3 regions of the Pseudomonas sp. N-1-13 genome follow, and region 2 is predicted to be linked to each of the others. Evidence: predicted binding sites of a transcription regulator. Region 2 holds the regulator's gene; each other region holds the start of a gene.
The links. Region 2 encodes sigma-54, which starts transcription at its own class of promoters, with help from an activator protein. Its sites were predicted from a motif close to ANTGGCATNNANNTTGCTNT; they were not measured.

Region 1: a site for sigma-54 is predicted at 3,324-3,343, ahead of AC3I65_RS07125 (flagellar basal body rod protein FlgF). Genes of this name have one in related genera too.
Region 3: a site for sigma-54 is predicted at 3,664-3,683, ahead of AC3I65_RS08365 (CmpA/NrtA family ABC transporter substrate-binding protein). Genes of this name have one in related genera too.

What each region holds. Positions count from the first base shown of each region.
Region 1 covers NZ_JBYNRI010000001.1:1,544,518-1,552,340, reverse strand. Annotated here, with positions in the region: gene AC3I65_RS07140 (flagellar basal body P-ring protein FlgI) at 1-904, opposite strand, end outside; gene flgH (flagellar basal body L-ring protein FlgH) at 950-1,645, opposite strand; gene flgG (flagellar basal-body rod protein FlgG) at 1,697-2,482, opposite strand; gene AC3I65_RS07125 (flagellar basal body rod protein FlgF) at 2,532-3,269, opposite strand; gene AC3I65_RS07120 (sigma-54-dependent transcriptional regulator) at 3,612-5,171, opposite strand; gene phhA (phenylalanine 4-monooxygenase) at 5,510-6,295, shown strand; gene AC3I65_RS07110 (4a-hydroxytetrahydrobiopterin dehydratase) at 6,395-6,751, shown strand; gene AC3I65_RS07105 (amino acid aminotransferase) at 6,751-7,823, shown strand, end outside.
Region 2 covers NZ_JBYNRI010000001.1:4,917,973-4,925,795, reverse strand. Annotated here, with positions in the region: gene tldD (metalloprotease TldD) at 1-707, shown strand, start outside; gene yjgA (ribosome biogenesis factor YjgA) at 753-1,277, opposite strand; gene pmbA (metalloprotease PmbA) at 1,431-2,777, shown strand; gene AC3I65_RS22110 (HPr family phosphocarrier protein) at 2,992-3,264, opposite strand; gene rapZ (RNase adapter RapZ) at 3,280-4,137, opposite strand; gene ptsN (PTS IIA-like nitrogen regulatory protein PtsN) at 4,140-4,604, opposite strand; gene hpf (ribosome hibernation-promoting factor, HPF/YfiA family) at 4,617-4,925, opposite strand; gene AC3I65_RS22090 (RNA polymerase factor sigma-54) at 5,002-6,495, opposite strand; gene lptB (LPS export ABC transporter ATP-binding protein) at 6,659-7,384, opposite strand; gene lptA (lipopolysaccharide transport periplasmic protein LptA) at 7,384-7,823, opposite strand, start outside.
Region 3 covers NZ_JBYNRI010000001.1:1,827,372-1,835,194, reverse strand. Annotated here, with positions in the region: gene rlmKL (bifunctional 23S rRNA (guanine(2069)-N(7))-methyltransferase RlmK/23S rRNA (guanine(2445)-N(2))-methyltransferase RlmL) at 1-1,501, opposite strand, end outside; gene rmf (ribosome modulation factor) at 2,033-2,248, shown strand; gene AC3I65_RS08370 (quinone-dependent dihydroorotate dehydrogenase) at 2,556-3,575, opposite strand; gene AC3I65_RS08365 (CmpA/NrtA family ABC transporter substrate-binding protein) at 3,814-5,025, shown strand; gene AC3I65_RS08360 (ANTAR domain-containing response regulator) at 5,040-5,615, shown strand; gene AC3I65_RS08355 (nitrate/nitrite transporter) at 6,003-7,214, shown strand; gene AC3I65_RS08350 (bifunctional protein-serine/threonine kinase/phosphatase) at 7,224-7,823, shown strand, end outside.

The sequences.
Region 1 (7,823 bases), 3.4 Mb from region 2:
GCACCACGGCGGTCTGGCCGTTGGACAAGGGTCCAGGCTGGCTGACGATCGGGTCTTCGGTAATGGTCACGGTCAGGCTGCCGTGGGTCACCGCGGCGGGTGAAACCTTGACGTTCTGGCCGATCACAATGGTGCCGGTGCGCGAGTTGATGATGACTTTCGCAACCGCCTGGCCCGGATCGACTTCGAGGTTCTCCAGGATCGACAAATAGTCGACCCGCTGACTCGGATCCAGAGGCGCGGTGACGCGCACCGAGCCGCCGTCGATGGCCTGTGCCACGCCAGGGCCGAGCATGTCATTGATCTTGTCAACGATGCGCTTGGCGGTCGTGAAGTCGTAACGGTTGAGGTTCAGAGTCAGGCTGTTGCCCTGGTTGAAACCGCTCGGCACCGCACGTTCCACCGACGCACCACCAGGAATGCGGCCAGCCGACGGAACGTTGACGGTGATCTTGGAACCGTCACGGCCTTCGGCGTCAAAGCCACCCACCACCAGGTTGCCCTGGGCGACGGCGTAGACGTTGCCGTCGATACCCTTGAGCGGCGTCAACAACAGGGTGCCGCCGCGCAGGCTCTTGGAGTTACCGATGGACGAAACAGTGATATCCACCTGCTGCCCGGGCTTGGCGAACGCCGGCAGGTCGGCACTGACCGACACCGCCGCCACGTTCTTCAACTGCACGTTGCCCGAACCCGCCGGCACCTTGATGCCGAACTGCGACAACATGTTGTTGAAGGTTTGCAGGGTGAACGGGGTCTGGGTGGTCTGGTCGCCCGTGCCATTGAGACCCACGACCAGGCCATAGCCGATCAACTGGTTGGAGCGCACGCCGGAAATGCTGGCGATGTCCTTCAGACGCTCGGCTTGAGCGGTGAAGGCCGCCGACATCAGCAGTGCCCCCATCAACAGCTGCTTGAGATTCAACCGCTTAAGATTCAACTGGGCCACCTAGAAAGGGAACTTCGGGCTGAGGAAGAAACGGTCGAACCAGCCTGGCTGACTCGCATCGGCAAAAGCACCGGTGCCCGAGTAGGTAATACGTGCATCGGCTACACGGGTCGACGAGACGGTGTTGTCGGTAGCGATATCATCGGCGCGAACCATGCCGGCGATGCGCACCAGCTCGTCACCGGTGTTGAGGGTCAGCCACTTCTCGCCCCGCACAACGATGATGCCATTGGGCAACACATCGGCGACGGTCACGGTGATCGAGCCGGTCAGGCTGTTGCTCTGTCCGGACTTGCTGTCGCCCTTGGTGGCCCGGTCGGAGCCATAACCGGCGTTGAGGCTCAGGTCCCCGCCACCGATGGGATTGTTGGTGGTCAGGCTGGAGCCGAACAACGACGTCAGGCCAACGCTGGTCTCGCTGGTCTTGTCGATCTGCGAGTTGGCGTTCTTGCTGGCCTGGGTCCGTTCGTTCAGGGTGATGGTGATGATGTCCCCAACCCGGAAAGCCTTACGGTCGCTATACAGGTTCTGCTCGAAGCCAGCCTGGTAGATCGAACCGTTGTTGGCAGCGGCCGGCAACGGCGTGCGCGGCAACACCGGAGCGTAGTACGGGTCATTGGCCTTGGGCGTTGGCGCGACACAGCCCGCGAGCGCAGTAACTCCACTCAGTGCCAGAACAGATACGAAGCGATTCATGACCCTACCTCTTGGTGTTGCAGGTGGCCTCAGGCCGCCCTATAGACGTGATTACAGATTCTGCGTAACGAACGAGAGCATCTGGTCGGCGGTGGAGATCACCTTGGAGTTCATCTCGTAGGCGCGCTGGGTGGTGATCATGTTGACCATCTCCTCCACGGTGCTCACGTTGGACGTTTCCAGGGTGTTCTGCAGCGTGGTACCGAAGCCGTTCAGGCCTGGCGTGCCGACTTGTGGCGCGCCGCTGGCCGCGGTTTCCAGGAACAGGTTGTTACCCACCGCTTGCAGGCCGGCCGGGTTGATGAAGTCGGCAGTCTGCAGGTTGCCGATCACCTGCGAAGCAGGGTTGCCCGCCACAGTGATGGACACGGTGCCGTCGCGGCCCACGGTGAACGTTTGGGCGTCGTTCGGGATGATGATCGCCGGTTCCAGGGCGAAACCGCTGGCGTTGACGATCTGGCCATTGGAATCGAGGTGGAACGTACCGTCACGGGTGTAGGACGTGGTGCCATCGGGCTGCAGGATCTGGAAGAAACCGCGACCGTCGATGGCCATGTCCAGCGGCTGCTCGGTGGTTTGCAGGCTACCGGCGGTGAAGTTTTTCTGGGTGCCGACGATGCGCACACCGGTACCCACTTGCAGGCCCGACGGCAATTCGCTGTCTTGGGTCGATTGGGCGCCTGGCTGGCGTTTGACCTGGTACAGCAGGTCCTGGAACTCGGCGCGATCACGCTTGAAACCCGTGGTCGACACGTTCGCCAGGTTGTTGGAAATAGTAGAAAGGTTGGTGTCCTGGGCGGACAGACCTGTTTTGGCAACCCAAAGAGCCGGAAGCATTCGATTCTCCTCGTACGCCTGTTTTTCGGCGCGACGCTGTAATTAATGATTAGATCTGCAAGACCCGAGCCATGGCTTCGTCGCCTTCTTTGGCGGTGTTCATCATCTTGACGTGAAGCTCGAACTGCTTGGCCAGGGCCAGCACCGAAGTCATCTCGTCCACGGCATTGACGTTGCTCGCTTCCTGGAAACCCGACACCAGTTGCACGTTGGCATCAATGACAGCCGGCTGGCCGTCCTTGGTGCGGATGGTGCCGTCCAGGCCCTTGGTCATGTTGCGAAGATCCGGGTTGACCAGCTTGATGCGGTCGACTTCAGCCATCACGCGCGGGCCTTCACCCATGGCGCGGATACTGATGGTGCCGTCCTGGCCGATTTCGATTTTCTGCTCTGGCGGCACGGCGATCGGACCACCGTTGCCCATCACCGGCATACCGTTGCCGGCCCGCAGCACGCCCAGGGCGTCAACGTTGAGGCTGCCGGTGCGCACGTAGCTTTCACCGCCTTCAGGGTTCTGCACAGCCATCCAGCCCGGCCCGCTGACTGCCACGTCGAGGTCGCGGCCGGTTTCCACCAGCGCGCCAGGGGTGAAGTCAGTGGCTGGACGCTCGGACATGGCAAATGCCCGCGCCGGAAAGCTGTCGCCAAACACCGGCATCGAACGAGCCTGCTCCAGGTCTTTCTGAAAACCGTTGGTGGAGATGTTCGCCAGGTTGTTGGCATGGGCCCGCTGCGCCAGTGCGTTCTGGCTGGCGCCGGTCATTGCCACATAAAGGTACTTGTCCACTGTCGTTCCTCTGCATGCCGGACGTTTGCCGTCCACTGCTGTACTGCTGAGCACTAAGCAATTTGCAGACCAACTTTTTTCTGGCGCCGTCGAGCCGCACAAACAAAGGGCTTCAGGGTTATTGAAGGGATTTGGGGAAATGTATCGAAGACGAAAAACCGGCGGTGTCATGCCGTTTGGTGGCAACGCTTGACCTTCTGGCAACGGCTACTGCCGTCATCGCGAGCAGGCTCGCTCCCACCATGGATCTTGGGTGCTCGCAGGATTTTGAACACTCGATACCCTGTGGGAGCGAACCTGCTCGCGATAGAAGTCCCACCAAACACAACAGGTAAGCAACTATTATGAGCCGGCCTTACCCACCTCATACTCACGCAACTTATTGGCAATGGTCGTATGGGAAACCCCCAGCCGCTTGCCCAGTTGCCGGCTGCTGGGGTGTTCGGAATACAGCCGCTCAAGCACGGCTTTCTCGAATCGCCCGACGATGTCGTCCAGCCCGCCCTCCAGGGAAAAGTCCCCCAGGGGCTGACGCACGCCGTAGTCCGGCAGACGGATATGCTCGGCTTTCACCGTTGCGCCATCACACAGGGAGACAGCCTGGAACAGCACGTTTTCCAGCTGCCGAACGTTGCCTGGCCAGTGGTAGTGGCTGAGACGGTCCATCGCCGCCGGGGCCAGTTTCGGTAGCGCACAGCCAATCTGCCGACTGGCCTGGTCAAGAAAATGCTCCACCAGCGGCATCAAGCCATCGAGGCATTCGCGCAGAGGCGGGATGTGCAGCGAAAGGACGTTCAAACGGTGGTACAGATCCTGACGAAATTCCCCTCGGGCGCAGAGCTCGGACAAATCCACCTGGGTCGCACAGATCACCCTGACATCCAGGTACACCTCTTCATCGCTGCCTACACGACGGAAGCAACCGTCCTGCAAAAAGCGCAGCAATTTCACTTGCAGGCGCGGGCTCATTTCCCCTACCCCGTCGAGGAACAACGTGCCTCCGGCGGTCAGCTCGAGCAACCCGAGCTTGCCTTCGGCCCGGGCCCCCTCGAAAGCACCCGGGCCGTAGCCGAACAGTTCGGTCTCGGCCATGGACTCGGGCAACCCCGCACAGTTGAGTGCCATCAACGGTGACTGCCCGCGCGGACTCGCCAGGTGACAGGCGCGAGCCAGCAACTCTTTGCCAGTGCCGGTTTCGCCTTCTATCAACAGCGGCGCATCCAGTGGCGCCATGCGCCGGGCTTCCCGGACGACCGCCGCCATCACCTTCGAACTCTGGAAAATGCTGTCGAAGCCGCGCAATTCCTGCTTGCGCACGTTATAAATGCGCTCGCCCACCCGGTCCGCCCGATGCAACGTCAGCACCGCACCGGCCATGGCCTCGCTGTCGTCGTGCTCCGATTGCAGTGGCGCGATGTCCGCCAGAAACACATCGCCCCTGACCTTTACCCGCAAGCCGTTGATGCGTGACTGATTGGCGCGCACCAGCTCCGGCAGGTCAAAATCCTCGGCGTACCGGGACAGTGGGATCCCCGGCACTTCATCCACCCGCACCCCGAGCAACTGCGCCGCCGCCCGGTTGGCGGCGACGATGGAACCGCCCATGTCGATGGACAGCACCGGAAACTCCAGGGCGCCGAGTAGCGCGTTGAGTTCCATGTGCCGACGTTCACTGGGCATCAACCCCACCCGTTTGACGCCGAAGACCCCGGCAATGCCTTCGAACTTCGGGCGAAGCGCCTGAAACTGGATGTTGATCAGATTCGGGCAGTGCAGATAAATCGCATTGCCGTGCTCACCGCCCACTTCCCCGCGGGCGACGTTGATACCGTACTCCACCAGCAGGTTGAGAATGTCCCGCAGGATGCCGATGCGGTTCTGGCAATGGACTTTGATGCGCATGAAAAGGCCCGATATCGATGTGTATGCAAGCATGGGAGAGCGGGCTGCTTGGCAGCCCAGCGGGAGCAAGCTCCCTCGCCACAAGTTTTTTTCTGCGTGGCAGCGCAAATAAACGTCAAGATTATGTGACAGTTGTAGGCCATTTCCCAGTCGAAAAACCCGACAATAGCGAAGAACAGCTGGAGCCGTAACGAAAACTTTACGAAACCACACCTTTATCGCGATACCCACTCTTGCCTGCCTGCTGCACACATCCCTGCTTCGGGTTATCTCTTATGCATCGCTGGACATAACAACAAACAAGCCGTCCCCCAGAGGGAAATCAGCAGGAGAGCAGCATGAAGCAGACGCAATACGTGGCCCGCGAGCCCGATGCGCAAGGTTTTATTCACTACACCGCCGAAGAACACGCGGTGTGGAACACGCTGATCACCCGCCAGCTCAAAGTCATCGAAGGCCGTGCGTGCCAGGAGTACCTGGACGGTATCGACAAGCTGGGCCTGCCCCACGACCGTATTCCGCAATTGGGTGAAATCAACAAGGTGTTGGGTGAAACCACCGGCTGGCAAGTGGCCCGGGTACCAGCGCTGATCCCCTTCCAGACCTTTTTTGAATTGCTCGCCAGCAAGCAGTTTCCCGTCGCGACGTTTATTCGTACCCGCGAAGAACTGGATTACCTGCAAGAGCCGGACATTTTCCACGAGATATTTGGCCACTGCCCGCTGCTGACCAACCCCTGGTTTGCAGAATTTACCCACACCTACGGCAAACTCGGCCTACAGGCTTCCAAGGAAGAACGCGTCTACCTGGCGCGCTTGTACTGGATGACCATTGAGTTCGGCCTGGTGCAAACCCCGCAAGGCCGACGCATCTACGGTGGCGGCATCCTGTCTTCGCCCAAGGAAACTGTTTACTGCCTGTCGGACGAGCCGGAGCATCAAGCCTTCGATCCGCTGGAAGCCATGCGCACGCCGTATCGCATCGACATCCTGCAGCCGGTGTATTTCGTGCTCCCCGAGCTCAAGCGCCTGTTCGACCTGGCCCACGAAGACATCATGGGCATGGTCAAGCGTGGTCGCGAACTGGGCCTGCACGCTCCGAAATTTCCGCCAAAAGCTGCGTGAACCGCGTCTTTTAATCTCAATTGAGTCTGTTGCACAACGCGGCTTTGCTTTAGCGTGAGTGCATCGACGTTTTTCAAATATTCGATCCGGGAACACACCATGAACACTCTGAACCAAGCCCATTGCGAAGCCTGCCGCGCCGACGCGCCACAAGTCAGCGACGAAGAACTGCCGGTACTGATCAAGCAGATCCCGGACTGGAACATCGAAGTGCGCGACGGCGTGATGCAGCTGGAAAAAGTCTTCCTGTTCAAGAATTTCAAGCACGCCCTGGCCTTCACCAACGCCGTTGGGGAAATCTCCGAGGCCGAAGGTCATCACCCGGGTCTGCTCACCGAATGGGGCAAAGTCACCGTGACCTGGTGGAGCCACTCCATCAAGGGCTTGCACCGCAACGACTTCATCATGGCCGCCCGCACCGATGACGTGGCCAAGACCGCCGAGGGCCGCAAGTAATGCATTTCGATGCCATCGGCCGGGTGCCCGGCGATCCGATCCTCGGCCTGATGGAGGCTTACGCGGCGGACAGCAATCCGGGCAAGTTCGACCTGGGCGTGGGCGTCTATAAAGACGCCCAAGGCCTGACGCCGATTCTTGCGGCAGTCAAACAGGCCGAGCAGCGCCTGGTGGACCGCCAGAGCACCAAGACCTACATCGGCGGTCATGGCGACGCCGCGTTCGGCCAGTTGATCAATGAACTGGTGCTGGGCGCCGACTCGACGCTGATCAAGGACAAACGCGCCGGTGCGACCCAGACGCCGGGCGGCACCGGCGCCCTGCGCCTGAGTGCCGACTTCATTGCCCAATGCCTGCCGGGCCGCGGCGTGTGGTTGAGCAACCCGACCTGGCCGATCCACGAAACCATCTTCGCCGCCGCCGGGGTCAAGGCCAGTCATTATCCCTACGTGGGCACCGACAATCGCCTGGATTTCGAAGCGATGCTGGCGACCCTGAGCCAGGCACCCAAGGGCGATGTGGTGTTGCTGCATGCCTGCTGCCATAACCCCACCGGCTTCGACTTGACCCAGGAACAATGGCGCCAGGTGCTGGAAGTGATGCGCAGCCGCAACCTGCTGCCGTTGATCGACTTCGCTTATCAAGGTTTCGGCGATGGGCTGGAGCAGGACGCCTGGGCCGTCCGGCTGTTTGCCCAGGCACTGCCTGAAGTTCTGATCACCAGTTCCTGTTCGAAGAACTTCGGCCTGTACCGCGACCGCACCGGTGCGCTGATCGTCTGCGCTGGCGATGCCGAAAAACTGGTGGATATCCGCAGCCAACTGGCGAACATCGCTCGCAACCTGTGGTCGACGCCGCCGGATCATGGCGCGGCGGTAGTGGCGACGATCCTGGGCAACCCGGACCTCAAAAGCCTGTGGGCCGACGAAGTGCAGACCATGCGCCTGCGCATTGCGCAGTTGCGCAGCGGCCTGCTGGAAGCGCTCGAACCCCACGGGTTGCGTGAGCGCTTCGCCCATATCGGCGTGCAACGGGGAATGTTTTCCTACACCGGCCTGACGCCGGAACAGGT
Region 2 (7,823 bases):
TGCCGGTGGTGCTGGGCTCCGGCTGGTCCGGTGTGCTGCTGCACGAAGCGGTGGGGCACGGTCTGGAAGGCGATTTCAACCGTAAGGGCAGCTCGGCCTACAGCGGCCGCATGGGCGAAATGGTCGCTTCGAAACTCTGCACCATCGTCGATGATGGCACCCTGGCCGGACGTCGCGGCTCCCTGAGTGTCGACGATGAAGGCACCCCGACCGAATGCACCACCCTGATCGAGAACGGCGTGCTCAAGGGCTATATGCAAGACAAGCTCAACGCCCGCCTGATGGGCGTGGCCCGTACCGGCAATGGTCGCCGCGAGTCTTACGCGCATCTGCCGATGCCGCGCATGACCAACACCTACATGCTGGGCGGTCAGAGCGATCCGGCGGAAATCATCGCTTCGGTGAAAAAGGGTATTTACTGCGCCAACCTCGGCGGCGGCCAGGTGGATATCACCAGCGGCAAATTCGTGTTTTCCACCAGTGAGGCTTACCTGATCGAAGACGGCAAGATCACTGCGCCGGTCAAGGGCGCGACCCTGATCGGCAACGGGCCGGAGGCGATGAGCAAGGTGTCGATGGTCGGTAACGATCTGGCGCTGGACAGCGGCGTGGGGACGTGCGGCAAGGATGGGCAGTCAGTACCGGTGGGTGTTGGTCAGCCGACCCTGAAGATTGATGCGATTACCGTGGGTGGCACGGGCGCATGACGGGAGAGCTGGGTGGAGTGCGAGGCCTCCACCCACGGTCGTTACTCAGCGCAGGCCGCGTTGGGTTTCGTCCAGCTCACGAATGTATTTGAAGATTTTACGGCTCGAGGCCGGTGGCTTGTTTTGCGCCAACTCGTGCTGGGCCTGACGGATCAGGGAGCGCAGTTGCTGACGGTCAGCCTCCGGGTAGTCGATGACGAATTTTTCCAGTACGCCGTCATCGCCTGCGATCAGGCGATCGCGCCAGCGCTCCAGGTTATGGAAGCGTTCGTTGTACTGCCGGGTAGAGGCATCGAGTTGATCGAGCAGAACCAGGATGGCGTCAGTGTCCTGGTCGCGCATCAGTTTGCCGATGAATTGCAGGTGCCGTTTACGCGCGATATTCGCGGTGTGCTTGGGCGCATCGGCCAGGGCCCGGCGCAAGGCGTCGGTCAGAGGCAGTTTGGCCAGCAAGTCAGGCTTGAGTGTTGTCAGGCGCTCGCCGAGGTCAACCAGAGCATGCAGCTCGCGTTTGACCTGGGATTTGCTTTTTTCACCCTCGTAGAGGGAGTCGTCGTAAGAATCAACCATGGTGGCAGTCCGCAAAGAAACGCCGCCATGATAACCAGTCGGGGGCCGCTTGTCCGGCCCGGTCGCACGAAGGCCTCAGGTTTGTACGCAAAGTCGCGAAGGCACTCTTCGTACAAACCCTGACCGAAAGCAGAATTTGAGTGGAGATACACCATGAGTGCAGTTCAGAGCGTCGGCCCGCAAGCATTGCCGGCACTGCAGGAACAAGTCGAGCAGATCCTTGCCGAAGCCAAGCGACAGGGCGCCAGCGCGTGTGAGGTGGCGGTCTCTCTGGAACAAGGTTTGTCGACATCGGTTCGCCAGCGCGAGGTGGAGACCGTCGAATTCAATCGCGACCAGGGGTTTGGCATCACGTTGTACGCCGGCCAGCGCAAGGGCTCGGCCAGCACGTCGGCCAGTGGTCCTGACGCCATTCGTGAAACCGTTGCCGCTGCGCTGGCGATCGCCCAGCACACCTCCGAGGACGAAGCTTCGGGCCTGGCCGATGCTGCGCTGATGTGCAAGGAACTGCGAGACTTCGACCTGTTCCACGCCTGGGACATCACCCCGGAACAAGCCATCGAGCAGGCGTTGCGCTGTGAAGCGGCGGCTTTCGACGCCGACCCGCGAATCAAAAACGCCGACGGCACGACCCTCAATACCCATCAGGGCTGCCGTGTATACGGTAACAGCCACGGTTTTATCGGTGGTTATGCGTCGACCCGGCACAGCCTCAGTTGCGTCATGATCGCCGAAGCCAACGGCCAGATGCAGCGCGACTACTGGTATGACGTGAACCGCCAGGGCAATCGTCTGGCAGATCCGGTGAGTATTGGCCGCAAAGCCGCGCAGCGGGCGGCCAGCCGCTTGGGTGCGCGGCCGGTGCCGACCTGTGAAGTGCCGGTGCTATTTGCCGCCGAACTGGCCGGCGGGTTGTTTGGCAGCTTTTTGTCGGCGGTCTCCGGCGGCAATTTGTATCGCAAATCATCGTTTCTCGAAGGGGCACTCGGCCAGAAACTGTTCCCGGAGTGGATGACCATCGATGAGCGTCCGCACCTGATGCAGGCCATGGGCAGCTCGGCCTTCGACGGCGATGGCCTGGCCACCTACGCCAAGCCATTCGTGGAGAATGGCGAACTGGTGTCCTACATTCTCGGCACCTATTCCGGTCGCAAGCTCGGCATGCCCAGCACCGCCAATGCCGGTGGCGTGCATAACCTGTTCGTGACCCATGGCGAAGAGGACCAGGCAGCCTTGCTGCGTCGCATGGGCCGTGGCCTGCTGGTGACGGAACTGATGGGGCATGGCCTGAACATGGTCACCGGGGACTATTCTCGCGGCGCGGCGGGGTTCTGGGTCGAGAACGGCGAGATTCAGTTTGCCGTCCAGGAAGTCACCATCGCCGGTAACATGCGCGATATGTTCAAGCAGATCCTGGCGGTGGGTAACGACCTGGAACTGCGCAGCAACATCCGCACCGGCTCGGTGTTGATCGAGCGAATGACGGTAGCGGGTAGCTGACCTTCAGCGCAGTAAAAAAGGCGCGTCATCCAAGTGGATGACGCGCCTTTTTATATTTAGAGGAACCTTGTGGCGAGGGGATTTATCCCCGTTGGGGTGCGAAGCGCCCCCATTCAAACTGCCTGACTCATCGCCGTGTCAGGTTTTGGGGCTGCTTCGCACCCCAGCGGGGATAAATCCCCTCGCCACAATGAATCTGCTTCAGAGCTTGAGGCTATTCGCCTTCATCGAAGTAGTTGTTGATCAGCCCCACCAACGCATCCAGCGCCTCCTGCTCCTGTTCACCTTCGGTTCGCAGATGGATTTTGGTGCCTTGGCCGGCTGCCAGCATCATCATGGCCATGATGCTTTTGCCATTGATCATTTTCTCGGGGTCACGGCCCACTAGGATCTCGCAAGGAAACTGACCTGCCACACCGACGAACTTGGCTGACGCGCGGGCATGCAAGCCCAGCTTGTTGATGATTTCAATTTCCAGAGCGGGCATCGCGATGTGAATCCTTTAGCTGAGGTCGCGGTGGCGAACCTGGACGTTCTTCAGGGACTGTTGCAGGAGCTGACCCAATCGTTCGGTCAGGTAGACGGAGCGGTGATGGCCCCCGGTACAGCCAATGGCAATCGTGACGTAGGCGCGGTTGCTCGCGGCAAAGCGCGGCAGCCATTTGAGCAGGTAGCTGGAGATGTCCTGGTACATTTCCTCGACATCCGGCTGGGCGGCCAGGTAGTCGATCACCGGCTGGTCGAGCCCCGATTGTTCGCGCAGCTCCGGTTTCCAATAAGGATTGGGCAGGCAGCGCACATCGAACACCAGGTCGGCGTCTACCGGCATTCCGCGCTTGAAGCCGAACGACTCCACCAGAAATGCCGTGCCTGGCTCCGGCTGGTTCAGCAGGCGCAGCTTGATGGTGTCGCGCAGTTGATACAGGTTCAGGTGGGTCGTATTGACCTTCAGGTCCGCCAGGTCGGCGATCGGCCCCAGCAGCTGACTCTCGTCATGAATGGCTTCGGCCAGGGAGCGGCTTGCGTTGCTCAGGGGGTGACGCCGACGGGTTTCGGAGAAACGCTTGAGCAGCGTCTCCTCATCGGCATCCAGATACAGCACATCGCACTGGATGTGCCGATTGCGCACTTCCGCGAGCAGCTCCGGGAACCGCGACAGGTGGCTCGGCAGATTGCGTGCATCGATGGAGACCGCCACCAGCGGTTGCGCCAGTTCGGTGTGGATCAGGGCGCGCTCGGCCAGTTCCGGCAGCAGGCCGGCCGGCAGGTTGTCGATGCAGTAGTAGCCGCTGTCCTCAAGCACGTTAAGCGCCGTGCTTTTACCGGAGCCGGAGCGTCCGCTGACAATGATCATGCGCATGTTTAATGACCGTTCTGCTCGTCCAGGACAACCTGATACAAGGCTTCGTTGCTCGGCGCGCTGCGCAATTTCTCGCGCACTTCCTTGCGGTCCAGCATGCTGGCGATCTGGCGCAGCAGCTCAAGGTGCGCATCGGTCGCCGCTTCCGGTACCAGCAGTACAAACAGCAGGTCGACCGGTGCGCCGTCGATGGCGTCGAAATCTATGGGTGCTTCAAGGTGCAGCAACGCACTGATCGGCGCTGTACAGGCCTTGAGGCGGCAATGGGGAATGGCGATACCGTTGCCAAAGCCGGTGGAGCCCAGTTTTTCACGGGCAAACAGGGCCTCGAAGACATCCTGCATTTCCAGATCCGGTACCTCTCGGTGGATCAGGTTGGCAATTTGTTCGAGGGCTTTCTTTTTACTGCCACCCGGCACGTTCACCTGGGAACGGCCGGGGGTCAGGATGGATTCTAGTCGGATCATGGATTAGGGGGGTTAACGACCGGTCGCGCCCTGGAGGAGGCTCTGGGTCTTTTCCTTATGCTTTTTGAGTTGGCGATCCAGCTTGTCGGTCAGCAGGTCAATCGCGGCATACATGTCTTCATGCGCAGCATTGGCAACCACCTCTCCGCCGGGGATATGCAACGTGGCTTCGATTTTCTGCAGCAGCTTCTCGACGTTCATCGTGACTTGCACGTTGGTGATCTTGTCGAAATGCCTCTCCAATCGTTCGAGTTTTTCGCCGATGTATTCGCGAAGAGGTTCGGTCACTTCCAGTTGGTGTCCACTGATGTTGACTTGCATACAGCTTCTCCTTCGTTGCCAGTGCATAAAGCGGCAGGCAGAAATGCCTGCCACTGGAACGCTGTGGCGTGGCCTGTTACATCAACCGCTTGCGTTCGCTCGAAGGTGCGATCCCGAGGGATTCACGGTATTTGGCGACGGTACGGCGGGCCACCTGAATGCCTTGTGCCTCCAGTAAACCAGCGATCTTGCTGTCACTCAACGGCTTTTTCTGATTTTCCGCGGCCACCAGTTTTTTGATGATCGCGCGGATGGCTGTGGACGAGCATTCACCGCCTTCGGAGGTGCTGACGTGGCTGGAGAAAAAGTATTTCAGTTCATAAATGCCCCGGGGGGTATGCATGAATTTCTGGGTGGTCACCCGCGAAATCGTCGACTCGTGCATGCCCACTGCCTCGGCAATGTCGTGCAGGACCAACGGCTTCATGGCTTCGTCGCCGTACTCCAGGAAGCCGCGCTGATGCTCGACGATCTGGGTGGCTACTTTCATCAGGGTTTCGTTGCGGCTTTGCAGGCTCTTGATGAACCAGCGCGCTTCCTGCAACTGGTTGCGCATGAAGGTGTTGTCGGCGCTGGTGTCCGCGCGCTTTACGAAGCCGGCGTACTGGGCGTTGACCCGCAGCTTGGGCACCGATTCCTGGTTCAGTTCCACCAGCCAGCGGTCGTTGTGCTTGCGCACGATCACGTCGGGAACCACGTATTCGGGTTCAGTGGACTCGATCTGCGAGCCTGGGCGCGGGTTGAGGCTCTGGACCAGTTCGATCACCTGGCGCAGTTCATCTTCCTTGAGCTTCATGCGACGCATCAACTGGCTGTAGTCGCGACCGCCCAGCAAGTCGATGTAGTCGGTGACCAGTCGCTTGGCTTCGGCCAGCCAAGGCGTCTTGGCGGGTAACTGACGCAGTTGCAGCAGCAGACACTCGCCCAGGTTGCGAGCACCGATGCCGGCGGGTTCGAACTGCTGGATGCGGTGCAGGACGGCTTCGATTTCGTCCAGCTCAATGTCCAGCTCGGGGTCAAAGGCCTCGAGGATTTCTTCAAGCGTCTCGTCCAGGTAGCCCTGATTGTTGATGCAGTCGATCAGGGTCACGGCAATCAGACGATCGGTATCGGACATCGGCGCCAGGTTCAGTTGCCACAGCAAGTGGCTCTGCAGGCTTTCGCCGGTGGAGGTGCGGGTAGTGAAGTCCCACTCGTCGTCATCGCTGCTGGGCAGGCTGCTGGCGCTGGTCTGGTAGACGTCTTCCCAGGCAGTATCCACGGGCAGATCGTTGGGGATGCGTTCATTCCATTCGCCATCCTCAAGGTTATCCACCGTCGGGGCGGTTTCCTGATAGGACGGTTCCGGGATTTCGGTGTTGGTCTTTTGCTCGACGTTATCGGCCAGCGGATCGGTGTTGTCGAAGTCGTCGCCTTCTTCCTGGCGTTCGAGCATCGGATTGGACTCCAGGGCCTCCTGGATTTCCTGTTGCAGGTCCAGGGTCGACAATTGGAGCAGGCGGATGGCCTGTTGCAGCTGCGGTGTCATCGTCAGCTGCTGGCCCATTCTCAAGACTAGCGATGGTTTCATGGCTGGGGCTTAACACCTTATTCGCCGGCGCACATGCGCCATCCACTACAGGGCGCCGAAGCGCCAAACTTAAGCAAATTATATGCCTGAAACTGAAGTGTTTGCCTAGGGCGTCACGTAATAAAATTAGCGACGCCGAGGTGATTGACCAGACACTTTTCGCTTACAGGCGGAACTCATGGCCCAAATACACTTCCTTGACCAGTTCATTGGCCAGGATGGTCGCGGAGTCGCCTTCGGCAATCAACTGGCCATCATTGACGATATAGGCGGTTTCACAGATATCCAGCGTCTCGCGAACGTTGTGGTCGGTGATCAATACGCCGATGCCCTTGGCCTTGAGATGGTGGATGATCTGCTTGATGTCGCCGACCGAAATCGGGTCCACGCCAGCGAATGGTTCGTCCAGCAGGATGAATTTCGGTGCGGTGGCCAGGGCGCGAGCGATTTCCACGCGGCGCCGTTCGCCACCGGACAGGCTCATGCCCAGGTTGTCGCGGATGTGGCTGATGTGGAATTCCTGCAGCAGGCTTTCCAGTTCCTGGCGGCGACCGGCCTTGTCGAGTTCCTTGCGGGTCTCGAGGATCGCCATGATGTTGTCGGCAACCGACAGTTTACGGAAGATCGACGCTTCTTGCGGCAGATAGCCGATACCGGCCTTCGCCCGGCCATGCATCGGCTGGTGGCTGACGTCCAGGTCGTCGATCAGGACGCGGCCCTGATCGGCCTGAACCAGGCCGACGATCATGTAGAAACAAGTGGTCTTGCCCGCGCCGTTGGGGCCGAGCAGGCCGACGATCTGGCCGCTGTCGATGGACAGGCTGACATCACGCACGACTTGGCGGCTCTTGTAGCTCTTGGCCAGGTGCTGAGCTTTCAGAGTTGCCATTACTGGGCCTTCTGCTCGTCGGTTTTCTTTTTCGGCTGGATGACCATGTCGATCCGTGGACGCTGCTCGGTGACCTTGCTGCCAGTGGCGCGACCGGCGCTGGCCAGCTTCTTGACCGTGTCGTAGACGATTTTCTCGCCCTGGGTGATGTTGTTGTCCTTGTCGACGACCTTGGCGCGATCGATCAGCACCACGCGGTCTTTGGCGGCGTGGTACTGAATGGTTACCCCGTAGCCTTGAACCGGCTTGGTGTCGCCCGCGGTTTGCATCTGCTCGAAGTAGGCCAGATTGCCCACCGAGGTGACGACGTCGATGTCGCCGGACTGGGTGCGGGTGATGGTCACGGTGTTGCCGGTGACCTTCATCGAACCCTGGGTGATGATCACGTCACCTTTATAGGTGGCTACACCGTTCTTGTCGTCCAGTTGGGCGTCGTCGG
Region 3 (7,823 bases), 3.1 Mb from region 2:
ATTCCTGGACGTGAACCCAATCGTGGTACAGGTCGATGGCCATGGAGTATTCCGGCATGTCGGCATCGTAGACCCGGTAGCAGTCCACGCCTTCACGCTTGGCCCATTTACTCAGCAGCTTGAGGTTTTTTTGCAGGCGATTGGCGAACATCTGCCCGCCTTCGCTCAAACGGGCCTGCTCGACCACAGGAGCCGGAGCCGGAGCCGGCTTGATCGGGTTACCGTTCTTGTTGTACTGGCGCTCTTGCGGTACTTCCGGCGCCTGATCGTACTCAGCCAGCTCACGCTCGGCCTGGCGCTGTTCCGGGGTACGACGCTCGCCGGTGACGAACTGATCGGGCAGGACCTTGATCAGCAGCAATTTGCACGGCAAGGCGCCGTTCCAGAACGAATACTGCTTGTGACTGCGAATGCCCATGCGCTTGCCCAGGTCCGGCGCGCCGGTGAACACTGCGGCCTCCCAGTTCAGGCAGGCCTGGCGCAGGCGCTCGCCGAGGTTCTGATAGAGATAGAGCAAGCTGGCTTCGTCGCCCAGACGCTCGCCGTACGGCGGGTTGCAGATCACCAGGCCTTTCTGGTTCTGGTCCGGGCGGGGTTCGAACGTGGCGACTTCCCCCTGATAAATCTTGATCCACTCGCTCAGGCCCGCCCGCTCAACGTTGTTGCGGCCCGGCTGGATCAGCCGTGGGTCGGCTTCGTAGCCGCGAATCCACAATGGTGGCTTGGCCAGGCCGGCAGCGGCACGCTCGGTGGCTTCTTCGTGGAGCTTCTTCCACAACGCCGGCACATGGCCGAGCCAGGCGGTAAAACCCCACTGCTGGCGACGCAGGTTCGGCGCCATGTCGGCGGCGATCATGCCGGCTTCCACCAGGAAGGTACCGACGCCGCACATCGGGTCAGCCAACGCCCCGCCTTCAGCGGCAATACGCGGCCAGCCGGCACGGATCAGGATGGCCGCGGCGAGGTTTTCTTTCAGGGGCGCGGCGCCTTGCTGCAGGCGATAGCCGCGCTGGTGCAGGCTGTGGCCAGAAAGGTCCAGGGAAAGGATCGCTTCGCCGCGGTCCAGGCGCAGGTGGATGCGCAGGTCCGGGTTGAGCTTGTCGATGGATGGCCGCTCGCCTGTCGGGGTACGCAGCTTGTCGACAATGGCGTCCTTGACCTTCAAGGCGCCGAAGTGGGTGTTGTCGATACCCGAGCCGTGGCCGCTGAACTCCACCGCCAGGGTGCCATCGGCGAGCATGTGGTCTTGCCAATCCACATCCAGCACGCCGTGGTACAAGTCTTCGGCATCCTTCATCGGGAAGCGCTTGAGCACCAGCAATACGCGGTTGGCCAGGCGCGACCACAGGCACAGGCGATAAGCCGTTTCCATGTCGGCCATGCCGCGCACGGCCGAGGTGTGCTCACGCGCCTCTTCAAGGCCAAGCCCGACGGCTTCCTCGATCAGCAGGCCTTCAAGACCTTTGGGGCAAGTGAGGAAGAGTTCGAAACGATCGGACATGGGATTTCCAGAGCCTTTGGCTAAGTGGACCGGGCAACGCATTGCCGGGCCGGGTTCAATCAGGTGCTTTTCTCAAGAGCACCCGTGTGGCACGAAAGTGTGCCGTGCCGCCCTCGCCGCTCAGGTTAAAAGAGCTTAGAGGCGAGGGCAGATAAAAAATTCTGTGCAACAAATTGTGAAAACTCGACCCTTTCGTCGAATAGTACCCGAGTGCAACGGGGGGACATTCTCATTCGCCTGAGGGCTGCACCCTTCGATGCAGGGCCGATCATACAGGGGTCTTGCCTGAAAGCGGGTGACGAACATCATGTTACTTATCGCCCTAACATCTTTATTGTTACGTGCTTATGACAAAACGATCATTCCATCCATGTGACGCTTTGGTTAGAACTCAACACAGGTTGACGTCGCAACGGCGTCAACACCTCGGCTCGTCACGCCGGCAACGAGCCACCAACGGCAGAATGATTCTGCCCCGGCCTCAATAGAGGTCGACGCTAAGCAACAGTCAACAAGTGAGGGCAACACCCTATGAGAAGACTTAAGCGTGATCCGTTGGAAAGAGCATTTTTACGCGGTTACCAATATGGCGTTGGTGGTAAATCCCGTGAGCTTTGCCCCTTTACTCTACCGTCGGTACGTCAAGCCTGGATCAATGGCTGGCGAGAAGGACGCGGCGACAATTGGGACGGTATGACCGGCACTGCGGGTATCCATAGACTCAACGAACTTCACGCCGTCGGCTGACACAGGGCTTAACACTCAAGAACTCGACAATTTGATACTCACATCGATTTAACCACGCACGTCCCATCCGGACGGCGGGCTTCGGCCCAGGGGGCTCCTTCGAGGAGCCCTTTTTAATGCCTGGGTTTCATGAACACTGCAAAAAGCTGGGCTGTGAATACAGTTGTGGCGAGGGGATTTATCCCCGCTGGGCTGCGCAGCAGCCCCTCAGAGTGTCAGGTTTAACGAGTGAGCTGTTTGGGGCCGCTTCGCGCCCCAGCGGGGATAAATCCCCTCGCCACAGTTGAATCGCGTTGCACCTTGAGAATCAACGCAGTGCAGCAATCGCATCCACCGATTCCCGAATCAACGCCGGCCCCTTATAGATAAAGCCCGAATAAATCTGCACCAGGCTCGCGCCTGCGCTGATTTTTTCGGCAGCATGCTTGCCCTCGGTGATGCCACCCGCCGCGATGATCGGCAAGCGCCCCGCCAGTTCGGCGGCCAGCACTTTCACGGTATGGGTGCTCTTGTCCCGCACCGGCGCACCGGACAGCCCGCCCGCCTCGTCGGCGTGTTCCACCCCTTCGACGCCTTCGCGACCCAGCGTCGTGTTGGTGGCAATCACCGCGTCCATTCCGGTGTCGATCAGGGCCTGGGCCACCTGTGCGGTCTCTTCGTCGGTCATGTCCGGGGCGATCTTGATGGCCAGTGGCACATGCTTGCCATGGATCACCGCCAATTCGGCGCGACGTCGAGCCAGGTCAGCCAGCAGTTGCTTGAGCGAATCACCAAATTGCAGGCTGCGCAGCCCCGGAGTGTTCGGGGAACTGACGTTGACGGTCACATAACTGGCGTGGGCGTAGACCTTGTCCAGGCAGATCAGATAATCGTCAACCGCGCGCTCCACCGGTGTGTCGAAGTTCTTGCCGATGTTGATGCCCAGCACGCCCTTGTACTTGGCGGCAGCCACACGCCCCAGCAAATGGTCGACGCCCAGGTTGTTAAAGCCCATGCGGTTGATGATCGCCTCGGCTTGCGGCAGGCGGAAAATCCGTGGCTTGGGGTTGCCCGGCTGGGCACGCGGGGTAACGGTGCCGATTTCCACGAAACCGAACCCCAACTGGGCAAAACCGTCGATGGCCGCGCCATTCTTGTCCAGGCCCGCCGCCAGCCCGACCGGGTTGGGGAACTCAAGCCCCATCACATTCACCGGCAATTTAGCCGGCGCCTTGCACAGCAGACCATTGAGGCCCAAACGTCCACCCGCACCGATCAGGTCCAGGGACAGATCGTGGGAGGTTTCCGGGGAAAGTTTGAACAGCAGTTCACGGGCCAGGGTGTACATGGGCGGCTTGGACTCAGGCGACGAAATGAGGCGGCGATTATAGCCGGGCTACGACGACGCACGCGAGGCGCCTGCACAAAACAGCGGCGATGGCATATGCCTTGCACCACTTGCGTTCATCGGCACCCATGCCAACGACGGAATGAGTGCCACACTGTATTTGAAGGACAACGGCGTCGTCATCCGGCCTTGCAAACGTCCGGATACGGCGCCTTTTTTTGTGGAAAGGTGATGCGCGATGAATGAAGTTCCAGCCAACCCCCTGGCCTGGGTCAACGGCAGCGATGCCCCGGAAAAGAGCGCGATCAATCTTGGCTTCATGGCCTTGAGCGACTGCGCGCCGCTGGTGGTGGCCGCCACCCAGGGCTTTGCCCAGCCTTACGGGCTGACTTTGAACCTCAAGCGCCAAGCGTCCTGGGCCAACCTGCGGGACAAGCTGGTCAGTGGTGAAATCGATGCCGCCCACAGCCTGTATGGCCTGATCTACGCGGTGCACCTGGGCATCGGCGGGGTCGCGCCGACCGACATGGCGGTGTTGATGGGGCTGAACCAGAACGGCCAGAGCATCAACCTTTCCCATGGCTTGCAGGCCCAAGGCGTGACCAGTCCTGAGGCACTGGAACAGCATGTGCACCAAACTCGCCCGAAACTGACTTTCGCCCAGACCTTCCCCACTGGCACCCACGCCATGTGGCTCTATTACTGGCTCGCCGCTCAAGGCATCCATCCGCTGTCGGATGTCGACAGTGTGGTGGTACCGCCGCCGCAAATGATCGCCCACCTGCAGGCCGGACGGATCGACGGGTTCTGCGTGGGCGAGCCGTGGTGCGCCAGTGCGGTCAAACAGAACCTGGGCTTCACCCTGGCGACGACTCAAACCATCTGGCCCGATCACCCGGAAAAAGTCCTCGGCTGCACCCGTGCATTCGTCGAGCAATACCCCAATACCGCCCGCGCACTGGTGATGGCGATCCTGCAAGCCAGTCGCTTCATTGAGCAAAGCACCGAGAACCGCCGCAGCACCGCACAACTATTGAGTGCCCCCGAATACCTGGACGCACCGCTGGATTGCATCGAGCCGCGCCTGTTAGGGATTTACGCCGACGGGCTGGGCAACAGCTGGCAGGACCCTCACGCGATGCGTTTCCACGGCAACGGCGAAGTGAACCTGCCCTACCTGTCCGATGGCATGTGGTTCATGACCCAGTTCCGCCGCTGGGGCCTGTTGCGTGAAGACCCGGATTATCTGGCCGTGGCACAGCAAGTCCAGCAGCTCACGCTATACCGTCAAGCCTGCGCGGCACTGGACATCGCCGCCCCCCGCCAGGACATGCGCAGCAGCCAATTGATCGACGGCACCATCTGGGACGGCTCGGATCCGGCCGCTTATGCCAAAAGCTTCAAACTGCACGCTTTGAGCGATGCGGCTCCCCTCTTCGCCAGCCGCTGACAGGAGCCACGACCATGCTGCGTATCCTGCTGATCAACGACACCGCGAAAAAAGTCGGCCGTCTCAAAGCGGCCCTGATTGAGGCCGGGTTCGAAGTCATCGATGAATCCGGATTGACCATCGACCTGCCGGCACGCGTCGAAACAGTGCGTCCGGACGTGATCCTGATCGATACCGAGTCACCCGGACGCGATGTCATGGAGCAAGTGGTGCTGGTCAGCCGCGACCAGCCACGACCGATCGTCATGTTTACCGACGAGCACGACCCGGATGTAATGCGCCAGGCGATCAAATCGGGCGTGAGCGCCTACATCGTCGAAGGCATCCACGCCGCGCGCCTGCAACCGATCCTCGACGTGGCCATGGCCCGCTTCGAAAGCGACCAGGCCCTGCGCGCCCAGCTCCTGGCCCGGGACCAGCAACTGGCCGAACGCAAACGCATCGAACTGGCCAAGGGCATGCTGATGAAGATGAAAGAATGCAACGAAGAACAGGCCTACACCCTGATGCGCCGCCAGGCCATGAGTCGCCAGCAGAAGCTGATCCAGGTGGCCGAGCAGATCATTGCGATGAATGAGCTGCTCGGCTGAAAGCCTTGCAGCGCCTGGCCCGGCGCTATCGCGAGCAGGCTCGCTCCCACAGATCCTGTGGCCACTGGAACTCCAATGTGGGAGCAGGCCCGCTCCCACAGGTTTCATGGCCACTGAAGATCCACTGTGGGAGCGAGCCTGCTCGCGATAGGTCTCACACTGCTCCCCTGTTGGCACAGTTCTCGCTTTAGCAAAGCCACAGGTAACCAACGGCGGTTGCCCCACCTACGACAAAGACGTCGCACACCCTCCTCGCCCCCTGGCGATTCGGGTTGCGGCGTTTTTTTGTTTTGATCCCACAGTCCGGGGTCGGTGGTGCAGCCACAGGCGGCGCACTGCTTCAAGGCACTGACTCATTTCTCGAGACTTTTACAGCTGAGGTGCGCGATGAATTCAAGCTTCTGGAAATCCGGCCACACCCCGACACTGTTCGCGGCCTTCCTCTATTTCGACCTGAGTTTCATGGTCTGGTACCTGCTCGGTCCACTGGCGGTGCAGATCTCTGCCGACCTGCACCTGACCACCCAGCAACGCGGCCTGATGGTGGCTACGCCGATCCTGGCCGGTGCCGTACTGCGCTTGTTCATGGGCCTGCTGGCCGACCGGATTTCACCGAAAACCGCCGGTATGGTCGGTCAGGTGATTGTGATCGGTGCACTGTTCTGTGCCTGGAAACTGGGCATCCACAGCTACGAACAAGCCTTGCTGCTGGGGCTGTTCCTGGGCGTGGCCGGTGCGTCATTCGCCGTGGCCCTGCCGCTGGCCTCCCAGTGGTATCCGCCACAGCACCAGGGCAAGGCCATGGGCATTGCCGGCGCTGGTAACTCGGGCACCGTACTGGCTGCGCTGATCGCACCGGTAATGGCAGTGGCATTCGGCTGGAGCAACGTGTTCGGTTTCGCGCTGATCCCGCTGATCGTGACCCTGATCCTCTTTGCCTGGCTGGCCAAGAACGCTCCCGAGCGACCAAAAGCCAAATCCATGGGCGACTACCTCAAGGCCCTGGGCGACCGGGACAGCTGGTGGTTCATGTTCTTCTACAGTGTGACCTTCGGCGGCTTCATCGGCCTGGCCAGCGCACTGCCCGGCTACTTCAACGACCAGTACGGCCTGAGCCCGGTGACCGCCGGTTACTACACCGCCGCTTGCGTCTTCGGGGGCAGCCTGATGCGTCCACTGGGCGGCGCCCTGGCGGATCGTTTCGGTGGCATTCGCACCCTGTTGGGCATGTACACCGTGGCCGCTGTCTGCATCGCGGCAGTGGGCTTCAACCTGCCAAGCTCCTACGCGGCCCTGGCCTTGTTCGTCTGCACCATGCTCGGTTTGGGTGCGGGCAACGGCGCGGTATTCCAACTGGTGCCACAACGCTTCCGTCGCGAGATCGGCGTGATGACCGGATTGATCGGCATGGCCGGCGGCATCGGCGGTTTCGCCCTGGCGGCAGGCATGGGCGCGATCAAGCAAAGCACCGGCAGCTATCAACTGGCACTGTGGTTGTTCGCCAGCCTCGGCGTCCTGGCCTGGTTCGGCCTGTACGGCGTCAAGCGTCGCTGGAGGACCACCTGGGGTTCGGCCGCTGTCACCGCGGCTCGGGTATAAATAGCCTCCATGAGCCTGCAACTGAGTTTTGCCGAAGCCAGTGCCATTGGCCCTCGGGAAGAAAACCAGGACGCCCTGCGCCTGGTGACCCCGGCGCCGGCCCTGGCCGCGAGCAAGGGGTACCTGTTCGCCATCGCCGACGGTGTGAGCCAATGCGCCGATGGCGGGCTGGCCGCCCGTTCGACCTTGCAGGCCCTGGCCCTGGACTACTATTCCACGCCGCAAACCTGGGGTGTGGCCCAAGCGCTGGACCGGCTGTTACTGGCCCAGAATCGCTGGCTGCAAGCCAACGGGGGCGGGCAACCGCTGCTCACCACCGTCAGCGCGCTGGTCCTTCGGGGCCGGCGCTTCACCCTGGCCCACGTGGGCGATTGCCGGGTCTACCGCTGGCACGACAATCATCTGCAGCGGGTCAGTGAGGATCACGTCTGGGAACAACAGGGCATGCAGCACGTGCTCAAGCGTGCCCTGGGGCTGGATCAGCACCTGATCCTGGACTTCCTCGATGGCGAACTGCGCACCGACGAGACCTTCGTACTGCTCAGCGATGGCGTCTGGGCGGTTCTGGGGGACACGGCCATCGCCGGTATCCTTCGCGACCAGCCGGAC